2 regions of the Cellulomonas sp. ATA003 genome follow, and region 2 is predicted to be linked to the other one. Evidence: riboswitches for the same ligand, from Rfam matches in the RefSeq annotation. Region 2 holds a riboswitch; the other holds the start of a gene.

What was found. Region 2 has a riboswitch for cyclic di-AMP ahead of REH70_RS02490 (C40 family peptidase). Riboswitches for the same ligand answer to the same signal wherever they lie in the genome.
Region 1: another riboswitch for cyclic di-AMP. It lies ahead of REH70_RS07525 (C40 family peptidase); the one in region 2 lies ahead of REH70_RS02490 (C40 family peptidase).

The regions. Positions count from the first base shown of each region.
Region 1 is NZ_CP133990.1:1,529,642-1,534,780, forward strand. It holds gene ccsB (c-type cytochrome biogenesis protein CcsB) at 1-821, opposite strand, end outside; gene REH70_RS07505 (response regulator transcription factor) at 1,027-1,746, shown strand; gene REH70_RS07510 (HAMP domain-containing sensor histidine kinase) at 1,815-2,870, shown strand; gene REH70_RS07515 (hypothetical protein) at 2,867-3,103, opposite strand; gene REH70_RS07520 (hypothetical protein) at 3,100-3,297, opposite strand; cyclic di-AMP (ydaO/yuaA leader) riboswitch at 3,543-3,729, shown strand; gene REH70_RS07525 (C40 family peptidase) at 3,731-4,534, shown strand; gene REH70_RS07530 (prolipoprotein diacylglyceryl transferase family protein) at 4,734-5,139, opposite strand, start outside.
Region 2 is NZ_CP133990.1:493,805-498,943, forward strand. It holds gene REH70_RS02465 (response regulator transcription factor) at 1-211, shown strand, start outside; gene REH70_RS02470 (ATP-binding protein) at 208-1,326, shown strand; gene REH70_RS02475 (hypothetical protein) at 1,329-1,583, opposite strand; gene REH70_RS02480 (hypothetical protein) at 1,580-1,816, opposite strand; gene REH70_RS02485 (F510_1955 family glycosylhydrolase) at 1,972-2,877, opposite strand; gene REH70_RS02490 (C40 family peptidase) at 3,053-3,739, opposite strand; cyclic di-AMP (ydaO/yuaA leader) riboswitch at 3,845-4,011, opposite strand; gene REH70_RS02495 (YncE family protein) at 4,194-5,139, opposite strand, start outside.

The sequences.
Region 1 (5,139 bases), 1.0 Mb from region 2:
CACACCACGAACGTCCACACCTCCTTGGGGTCCCAGCCCCAGTACCGACCCCAGGCGTGCTCGGCCCAGATCGCACCCGCGATGAGCGTGAACGTCCATAGCACGAACCCGACCGCGTTGAGCCGGAAGGACAGGGCCTCGAGCTCGGCCGCTCGGGGCGCGGCCTCGAGCCAGCGCCACCCGCGGCGAGCCAGCGACGCCGAGCCGTTCTCGCGCGAGTCGCGCAGCAGCTGCAGCACGCTGGCGGCGAACGCGACCGTGAACACGCCGGTCGCGGTGATCGCGACGCCGACGTGGATGACGAGCCAGTAGCTCTGGAGGGCCGGCTGGACGCCGTCGGCCTGGACGTAGAAGACGAGCAGCGCGAGTGCGAGGGCGAGAACCGTCAGCCCGGTGACAAGCAGCCCGAGGAATGGCAGGTCGCGACGGCGCAGGAGGTAGACCAGGACGACGACGGCGACCATGGTGCCGACCAGGGAGTACTCGTACATGTTCGCCCACGGCACTCGGCCGGCCGCTACTGCGCGGAGGATCACGGCGGCGATGTGCAGGGCAAGCCCGAGGACCGTCGTCGTCCGGGCGATGCCCCGGGCCTTGGACCGGCGACGGTCCGCGGGGGCCGGTACGTCGGGTGTCGGCACGGCGGTGGGGTGTCCCGCGCGTAGACCTGCGGCGAGCGCGAGCTCTTCAGCTCGCATGGTGGCCGTTCGCTCGGACAGGCGCGCAAGGTCCGCCGTGTAGGCGACCAGTGCGACCGTGTAGACGGTCACCGCGCCCCAGACAAGCCCCGTGCTGATGTCACCCAGGTCTACTGGGGTCATGGTGCTGCCTCCAATGGTCGCGCTGAGGTGATCGCCACGACTCCCCGCAGAGGTCCGTCGCCATGACGCTGTGGGTCGTGGGCTCTGGGATAAAGGTACCTACGGAGCGGTCCCGGTCTCTCCACGCCTCATCTCCACGGCAACCTGGCTGGGGCCGACGCCGGGACGCGGTCCGGTGGTCGGTGCGGACCGGCACAATGGCGTGGTGACTGCAGCTTCCATCCCCTCGGCGCCCCGCGCACTGGTCGTGGACGACGAACGGGCTCTGGCAACCCTGGTCGGCACCTACCTCGAGCGTGACGGGTTCGAGGTCCACCTCGCCTTCGACGGGGAGGAAGGCGTTCGGACCGCCCGCGCTGTGGACCCTGACGTCGTCATCCTGGACCTGGGGCTGCCCGCACTCGACGGTGTCGAGGTCTGCCGGCAGATTCGCACGTTCTCCGACTGCTACGTGGTGATGCTGACAGCCCGCGCAGACGAGGTGGACACGCTGATCGGGTTGTCTGTGGGCGCCGATGACTACATGACCAAGCCGTTCAGCCCCCGCGAGCTCATGGCTCGGGTTCGGGTGATGCTCCGGCGCCCGCGCCGCAAGGACTCCGAAGACGGGCACGGCGTCGCGCCGCTCGTGTTCGGCCCGTTGCGGATCGACACGGTCGGGCGGGAGGTTCACCTGGACGGGGAGCTGGTCCCGTTGACTCGCACCGAGTTCGACGTCCTGGCGGCGCTGGCCGGCCGGCCGAACGCCGTGTTCAGCAGGCGGGCGCTGATCGAGAAGGTCTGGGGTGACAACTGGGTGGGTGACGAGCACCTGGTGGACGTCCACATCCTCCACGTGCGCCAGAAGCTGGGCGACACCGCGGAGGCGCAGCGCTTCGTCCGCACGGTCCGAGGTGTCGGGTACCGCATGGGGCAGGTCACGTGAGTCGTGGGCGCCGACGCCGAGCGGTTTCCAGCCTCGCGGGTCGTCTCCTTGCCGCGCTGACGCTCGTGGTGGTCACCGGCGGCGTGACCGCGTGGCTGGTGGCCGGGGCAGTAGGCCCGAGCGTCTTTCACGCGCACATGGCGCAGGCCGGGTCACCGGACGGGGTCGGCTCCGTGGTGCATGCCGAGGAGGCGTTCCGGTCGGCCAGCGTGTTCTCCCTGGCCGTGGCGCTCGGTGCGGCCCTGCTGGCCTCGCTGGCGGTGAGCATCTTCCTGACACGGCGCATCGGGCGCTCGCTCGGCACACTCGCGGCGGCGGCGGCCGACGTGGCGGGCGGGCGCCTGGACTCCCGCGTGCCTGCAGATGGTATGGGATCGGAGTTCGACGAACTGGCGGCGGCGTTCAACCAGATGGCCGGGCGCCTGGAGGCCAGTGACGGCCTGCGCCGGAGGCTCATGGCCGACGTCGCCCACGAGCTGCGCACACCAGTGGCGACGCTCAGCGCGTACGTGGAGGGGATCGAGGATGGCGTGCTCACGCTGAGCCCGGAGACGATGGCGGTGCTTCGCGGTCAGACGTCACGGCTAGCCCGCCTCGCGCAGGATCTGGCGGCCGTGACGCAGGCGGAGAGCTCGGAGCTCGAGCTTCGACCGCGGCGGATGGACCCGGGAGAGTTGGTCGTCGTCGCTTCGGATTCCGCGCGGGAGGCTTACATCGCCAAGGGTGTCCGGCTCGAGGAGCAGGTAGCAGCGCGGCTGCCGTCGGTGGCGGTGGACCCCGATCGGATGGCGCAGGTCCTGGGCAACCTGCTTGACAACGCGTTGCGTCATACCCCGCAGGACGGGGTCGTGCGCATCCGCGCCGGTGCGCACCAGGCCGGGGTCGTTCTCAGCGTCGAGGACAGCGGTGAGGGCATATCCGCGGATCACCTGCCTCATGTCTTCGAACGGTTCTACCGCGCCGACACCGCGCGTGATCGCGTGCACGGTGGTTCGGGCATCGGGCTGGCGATCACCAAGGCCTTGGTCGAGGCGCACGGCGGTTCGGTCAGCGTTCACAGTGCGGGCAGCGGGCAGGGCACCACGTTCCGGGTGTTCCTGCCCGCCGCCGGCGGATCTGGCTAGATCCGGTCGTGCATGGGAGGTTCCTGCCGCACGTTCGATGCGGGGCGGTGGTCGTGCCCTGACTCAGCGTTGCCGTGCCCGCGTCCCATCATGAACATCATGCCGGCCATCATCAGCGGGCATGCCAGCAGTGCAGCCCACAGCAGCGCATCCGCGAGCGGTACTCCCGCGACCAGCAGTCCGACAAGCAGGACGGCGCCCCCGATGAGCATGTGCTTGAGGTGGTTCTTCATGGCGTTCCCTTCATGGTGACGGCATCTGGGTCGGACAGCTCGCTTCGCAACAAGCGATAGGTCTCGAGGTCGATCTGCCCGGCGGCGAGCCGTGCGTCAAGCACTCGACCCGGATCTGCCCGGTCGGGGAAGAGCCGGTTCAGCCCCCAGAGCACCAGAGCGATGAGGCCGATCCAGAAGGCCAGCATCACCACCCAGCCAGCGGGACCCATCTGCGTGCACCACAGGCCCATCGCGCTTCCCTTCCCCGGGCGAACGGCGCACCTCGTGCCGTCTGCCGTCCACGCTCGCGCGGTCAGGTTGAGAACGCACCAGGTGCACCATCAAGAGTCGGTGAAGGCGACGGCCAGGCCGCGACACGCCGCCGACGCCGTTACCCCTCCGTGACAATCGCCGGGAGACGTGGTTTCATCGACCCGCCCGGATGAACCGGGCGACCCGAGGTGGACCGCCGAGTCCTGCCACCACCGAGGGCACATCGATGCTTCATGGCAGGAGCGGGGGACCCAGGTCTTCCGGGCACCGGTCACGGTGCCCTTGGGGTGAAGCCGGTCGTACGTGACCGGCCGGGCACAGCTCTCCGTCCGAACCCGACAGCTCACCTCGTAGGCGACCGGAGAGGTTCGCATGCCCGAAAGCTCGATCGCCGCCCGCCACCGCGCGGCCGGCAGGCCCACGACGCCTCTGAACGACCTGGCCGCGACGGCCACCGGAAGCCTCGCCGTCGTCGGCCGCCGCTCCGCGGTCGCCGCCGCCTCGTCCGGCCTGGTCGTCTCGATGCTGGCGGCGCCTGCGTCGGCGGCGCAGTCCACCGACGGCTCCGCCGCGCTGCCGGCTGTGGACACGTCCGCCCTCACCGCCTCGGCACGGGCGGTGCTCGACACAGCCCCCGCGGTCACCGTGGCCGCGGACGCCACCTGGACCTTCGACGTCCCTGCGGTGACGGTGATCGCCGACCCGCCACCGCCACCGCCGCCGCCCGCCCCCGTTCGCGCAGCGCCGGCGGCATCGCGCAGCCAGGCGCGGGCCGCGGTCCCGGCCGAGGCGGCTCCTGCGGAGGAGGCCGAGACCCGCGGTGCGCCGGCTCCGGCGAGCGCGAACGGCAACGCCATCGTGGAGATCGCCTCGCGGTACGTCGGCGTGCCGTACCTGTGGGGAGGCACCACGCCCAACGGGTTCGACTGCTCAGGCTTCACCTCGTACGTGTACGCGCAAGTCGGCATCACGTTGCCCCGCACCTCGTCAGCGCAGCGCAACGCCGGGACCGTGGTCTCCCGCGCGGACGCCCAGCCCGGCGACCTGATCTGGTCACCCGGCCACATCTCCATCTACGCCGGCGGCAACATGCAGGTGGACGCCCCGACCCCCGGGAAGACCATCCAGATCCGCGAGATCTGGCAGTCCAACCCCACCTTCATCCGGGTCACCTAAACTCGTGGCAGGGTCGCGCACACGGAGGGTGTGCGCGACCCCGCCACGTTCCCGTCACGGTCGGGCGAGGTGGACGCGCCAGTGCCTCTCCGCAGCCGACGCGCCCACGGCGACGTTGGGGATCAGGGAACGGCTGGCGCTCAGGGAACGGCTCCGAGCGACGCTCGCGGACGCGCGGGTCAGGAGCGCCGGCAGCGCATCATCCGAGCGGGACCCGCTCGGGCGACGGGCGTGGGCTCGTCGACGTGATGTGGGCCCGGGCTGCGAACCGCGTGCTTGCCCGGAGGATGATGGCGGTACCGGCGGCAACTGACAGGATCGACCAGAGCTGCGGCTGGGTAAGCCCCAGCAGCACGGGATCGTTGATGCGCAGCACCTCGACGACCAGGCGCACCAGACCGCTGAGCACGAGGTACCAGCCGAAGAGCGCGGGTCCCATCAGCCGTCGGCCCAACCGCCAAAGGATGGCGGCGATGGCGAGTGCTGCCAACGCCTCGTACAGCGGGGTCGGATGGACCGGGACGTCGGTCGCAACCACTCCGTTGGGGAAGGCCATCGCCCAGGGCAGCGAAGAGGGCCTCCCGTAGGTGCCGTCGCCGGACAGG
Region 2 (5,139 bases):
CGTTCTGGCCGCGCTCGCCTCGGGCCCGGGACGGGTGTTCAGCCGGCGCGCGCTCATCGAGGCGGTCTGGGGAGCAAACTGGGTCGGAGATGAGCACCTCGTCGACGTGCACGTGCTGCATGTGCGCCAGAAGCTCGGCGACAGCGCCGAGCAACAGAGGTTCGTGCGCACGGTGCGAGGTGTCGGGTACCGGATCGGGACTGGGGAGTGAAGCCGATTCCGACGGGAGCCCGGTGGGGCCTTGCCGGGCGCCTGCTCATCGCGCTCGTCATCGTGCTCGCGACCGCTGCCCTGACGGCGTGGCTGGTGGCCTCCGCCGTTGGCCCAGGCCTGTTCCACGAGCACATGGTGCGCGCTGGTCTGGAGGACCACGACGACGCCGTCATGCACGCCGAGCGGGCGTTCCGCGACGCCAGTGCCGTCTCCCTAGCTCTGGCCCTGGGCGCCGCCGCCGTTGCCTCGGCCGCCGTGAGTCTGGTGCTCGCGCGGCGCATCGGCCGGTCCCTGGCCGCCGTGTCCACCGCCGCGGCACGCCTGGGCGCCGGTCGGTACGAGTCCCGCGTCCCGGCTGCAGGCCTGGGCGCGGAGTTCGACGAGCTCGCCGAGTCGTTCAACGCCATGGCCGCCCGGCTGCAAGAAGCCGAACGGCTGCGGGCCCGGCTCCTGGCCGACGTCGCCCACGAGGTCCGCACTCCCGTCGCCACCATCGCCGGGTACCTCGAGGCCGTGGAAGACGGTCTGCAGCCGATGGACGAGCCCACGATGGCCGTGCTGCGTGACCAGGCCGCGCGCCTGACCCGGCTGGCGCGCGACCTTGCCGCGGTGACCCACGCCGAGGCCGGTGACGTCGCACTTGCACTCGAACCGTTGACGCCCGATGAGTTGCTTGCCGCGACCGCCGGCACCTGGCGGGAGCGGGCGGCCGCCGCCGGGGTCGGCCTGCGGGTCCAGGTCGACCCCGAGCTGGGACACGTCCGTGTGGACCGCCAGCGCATGGGCCAGGTGCTGGACAACCTGGTTGCCAACGCAGTGCGTCACACCCCGGCCGGAGGCACGATCACGCTTCGCGCGACCGGCGATCACCAGCGGGTGGCCCTGTGCGTGTCCGACACCGGAGCCGGCGTCGGGCCGGAGCACCTGCCGCACCTGTTCGAGCGCTTCTACCGGGCCGATACCGCGCGGGACCGTGCCCACGGTGGTTCGGGCATCGGCCTGGCGATCTGCAAGGCGCTCACCGAGGCCCACGGCGGCACCATCGCCGCGACGAGCGACGGCCCAGGGGCGGGCGCGTCGTTCACCGTCACGCTCCCGGTGCCGCCACTCTGAGCTCAACTCAGCGGGCTTGCAGCGCCGCGTTCTGGCGGCGACGTCACGGGCGCGCCCTCCGTGATGTCGTGCGCGCCATGGTGGTGCTGCCCGGCCTGGCCGCGGCGGTGCATCCACACCATCATGGCGATCATCATCAGCGGGCACGCAAGCGCAGCTGCCAGCGGCAACGCCGCGCCAGGTCGCACACCAGCCGCCAGCGCCACGACCAGCACCGCCGCAGCAGCGACGACCATCCCCTTGAGGTGACTCTTCATCGCAGTCCTTCCGATCGCGCCGGCAGAGGTCCAGCGAGCTCCGCGCGAAGCCTGCGGTAGGTGTCCACATCGATCTGCCCGGCGGCCAGCCGGGCATCGAGCACGGTCACCGCGTCCGGCTCAGGTGCGGCGGGAAACAATCGCGTCACCGCCCAGACGGCCATGCCGAGCACCGCCAGGCTCGACGCGAGGACCAGCCACCCGCCGACTCCTAGATCAACGCACCACGGCATCGGTCCGCTCCTCTCGCTCCGGGGGCGCCAGCGGCGCCCACCGCCTCAGGCTCCCCGGGGCAGCCGCAAGGCGCGGTCGAGGTCCTATGAAGGCTCGATGAAGACCGCCTCGGTCGTCGTCGGACGCGGGCCTGGAACGGTCGAGACCGGGCGGCTCAGGACGCCGCTAGCAACGGCGCGAACGTCACGCCGCCATCGTCTGAGGCCAGCAGCCCGTTCGCGGTGACCATGACGACGTGGATCGAGCCGTCGGCGCGCCGCGTGGCGGCGACCGCCATCGCGGGTTCCCCGAGCTGCGCGGTCCGGGTCCACGTCGCCCCGGCATCCTCGCTGCGCGAGACCTCGCCGTGGGGAGTCACACCGACAGCGACGTTCTCGTCGGCGAACGCGACGAACTGCAGCAGAGGTGCTGCGGGTCGTGCCCACGACGAGCCGCCGTCCTGCGACCGGTAGACCCCGGACGCGCTCGTGATCAGCACCGCGCTGCCCGTCGGAGACGCCGCCATGGCGAAGGGGGTCCCAGGGGCTGTCTCCACCTCGGTCCAGGTCAACCCATCACCGGTGGCTCGCAGCGCGAACCCGTCGAACCCAAGGACTCCCGCGGCGGAGGCTGTCAGGGCGTGAAAATCCGACTCCCCGCCCCGTGACACCGGCGTCCACGTCAGGCCGCCGTCCCGGGACTCCGCCAGGCCCAAAGGCTGAGGAAGGTCCACACCCGGCCCCGGGTGTCCCGAGGCGTAGAAGTGGTCCGGGCCGGCCACCGTGAACCCCATGAGATCCACGACCGGGCCCACGGGCTCAGGCCCGCCTGCCCCGTAACGGAACAGACCGTCATGGGTGGCCAGGTACACGAGGCCGTCGGCAGGATTGACCGCTACGCCATGCACGTGGTCACTCGGCAGACCGCCGTCCAGCTCCAGCTGCTCGGCCTGCGGTGACGCGGCGTCCTCGCGGGTGATGTGCGGATGGTCGGAGGACGCCGACGGCGGGATGGTTGGCTCCGACGGCAGCCGTTCCGGCTCGGCGCAACCGCCAACCGCAGCGGTGACCAGCGCGGCCATGACGATCCGTGCGCAGGCCTGCGGCCGGCGACCGTGCAACGTAGCCAAGGAGACCACTTTCGCTGTCTAGCAGGGGCGGACGGTGCACGTGATCGCGATCAGGCGGGCGAGCGACTCGAACACAGCAGCGCGGCGCTGAAGCTGGTGACCGAGGTGTGCCCGACCGCAGCAGCGGTCAGAAGCGCAAGAACGTGGGGTTGGACTGCCAGATCTCGCGGATCTGGATCGTCTTACCGGGTACCGGAGCGTCGATCTGCAGGTTGCCGCCTGCGTAGATCGAGATGTGACCCGGGGTCCAGATGAGGTCCCCAGGCTGCGCCTGATCAGCCGACACCACGGTCCCGGCCTCACGCTGCGCGGAGGACGTCCGCGGCAGGGTGATGCCGACCTGCGCGTACACGTAGGAGGTGAATCCCGAGCAGTCGAAACCGTCCGGCGTCGTACCACCCCACAGGTACGGAACACCCACGTACTGAGCGGCGATCTCCACGATCGCGCTGCCGTTCGCGCTGGCCGGCGCCGGCGCGCCGATCGGCGCTGGGGTCGCCTCTTCGGCGGTCGGCGCTGCCTCACGTGCCTGGCTGCGTGAGGGCGCGGGCTCCGGCTCCGGCTCAGGAGCTGACGGCGGAGGCGGAGGGTCCGCGACAACCGTGATGGCCGGGACGTCGAAGGCCCAGGTCGCTTCCGCGGGCACCGACACCACAGGCGACGTGGCCAGCGCTGCGCGCGCCGATGCAGTCAGGGCGCTGGTGTCCACGGCCGGCACATGCGTGCCGCTGTCGGCCGACGCCGGAGCGGCCAGCATCGAGACGACAAGGCCGGACGAGGCGGCCGCCACGGCGGTGCGGCGGCCGGTCGCCACCGCCCTGTCGGCGACCACGCAAGCGGCCATCGACACCGGTGTCGTCGGGCGCCCGGGCGCGCGATGACGTGCGCGAGTGTGACCTGCAGGCATGCGGAGCCCTCCTACCGCCTGCGGGGTGAGCTGTCGGGTTCGGGCCGGAGCAGCCCGGCCGGTCGATGAGCGACCGGCTTCACCCCAAGGACACCGCCACGGTGCCCGGAAGAACGTGGTTCCCCCACTCCTGCCATCGCGCTGAAGCTCTGGACCTTCGACGGTGGCAGGACTCGGCGTCCGCGTCTGGCCACTCTGGACCACGTCGGGAGCGCCCCGATACTAGGCACGCCATCGACCGCACGTCACTGTGGCGCCGCCTAAGCGTGCTCGGCCCGCGAAAGCCCCTCGGGCTCGGGGCGCCAGAGCCGACCATGAGCGTGGCGCGCACCGGGAGTCCCCGCCACGCTCGGGACCGCGATCACCCGTGGTCGTGCGACCCCTCGTGTCCCTCTTCGGCGCCCGCGTCCGCCTCGGCGTAGTCCGGGACGGCGACCTCGGCGAGCGTGGGCGACGCCGCAGGAATGGACAGCGCGCTGAACGAGATGCCGTTCGGCTTGTCCCCCACCGGCACCGTCGCCACGATCTCCTTCGTCCTGAGATCAACCACGGAGACGGTGTCGTCGTACATGTTGGTGACCCACGCCATGGCCCCCGTCGGGTCCATGACCACCCCATGGGGACCTGCGCCCGTCTCGATGCTCGCAACCACGGTCATCTCGGAGGGATCGATCACCGACAGCGTGCGCCCCGGTGCCGTCTCGGTGCCCTGGTCGGCCGAGAGCAACGTCGTGCCGTCCTCGGACAGGTACAGCTGCACAGGCGCACTCGGGACCGCGACCGTAGCCACGACCTTCAACCCGTCGAGGTCGACCTTCGCCACGGCGTTCTCGCCGGCGAGGCTCACGTAGGCGAACTCGCCGTCGCCGTCCACCGCTACCTGAACCGGAGACGAGCCCACCGGGATGCTGGCGCGGACCGACAACGTCGCAGCGTCCACCACGTCCACGCCGCCTGCGGCCGTGTTGGCGACGACCAGCGTCGTCCCGTCAGCCGTTGCGCGAAGTCCATGGGGTCCATTGCTCAGCCTCACCGATCCGAGCGATGCCAGGTCTGATGTCTGGTAGGCGGTGAGCGTGCCGTCGCCGGCGTTGGTCACGTACGCCCTCTGCCCGTCCGCGCTCACCACGACGTGTGCTGGACCCGCGCCAGTGGCTTGCGTGCCGACGAGTTCCAACGTCGCGGCGTCGAGGGCGACCACGGCGTTCCGGTGGCCGCTCACCGCCCAGACCGTCGCACCATCCGGGCTGGCCTGGACGTTGTGCGGACTGTCGACACCGTCGACCGTCGCTACCACGCGGCTCGTC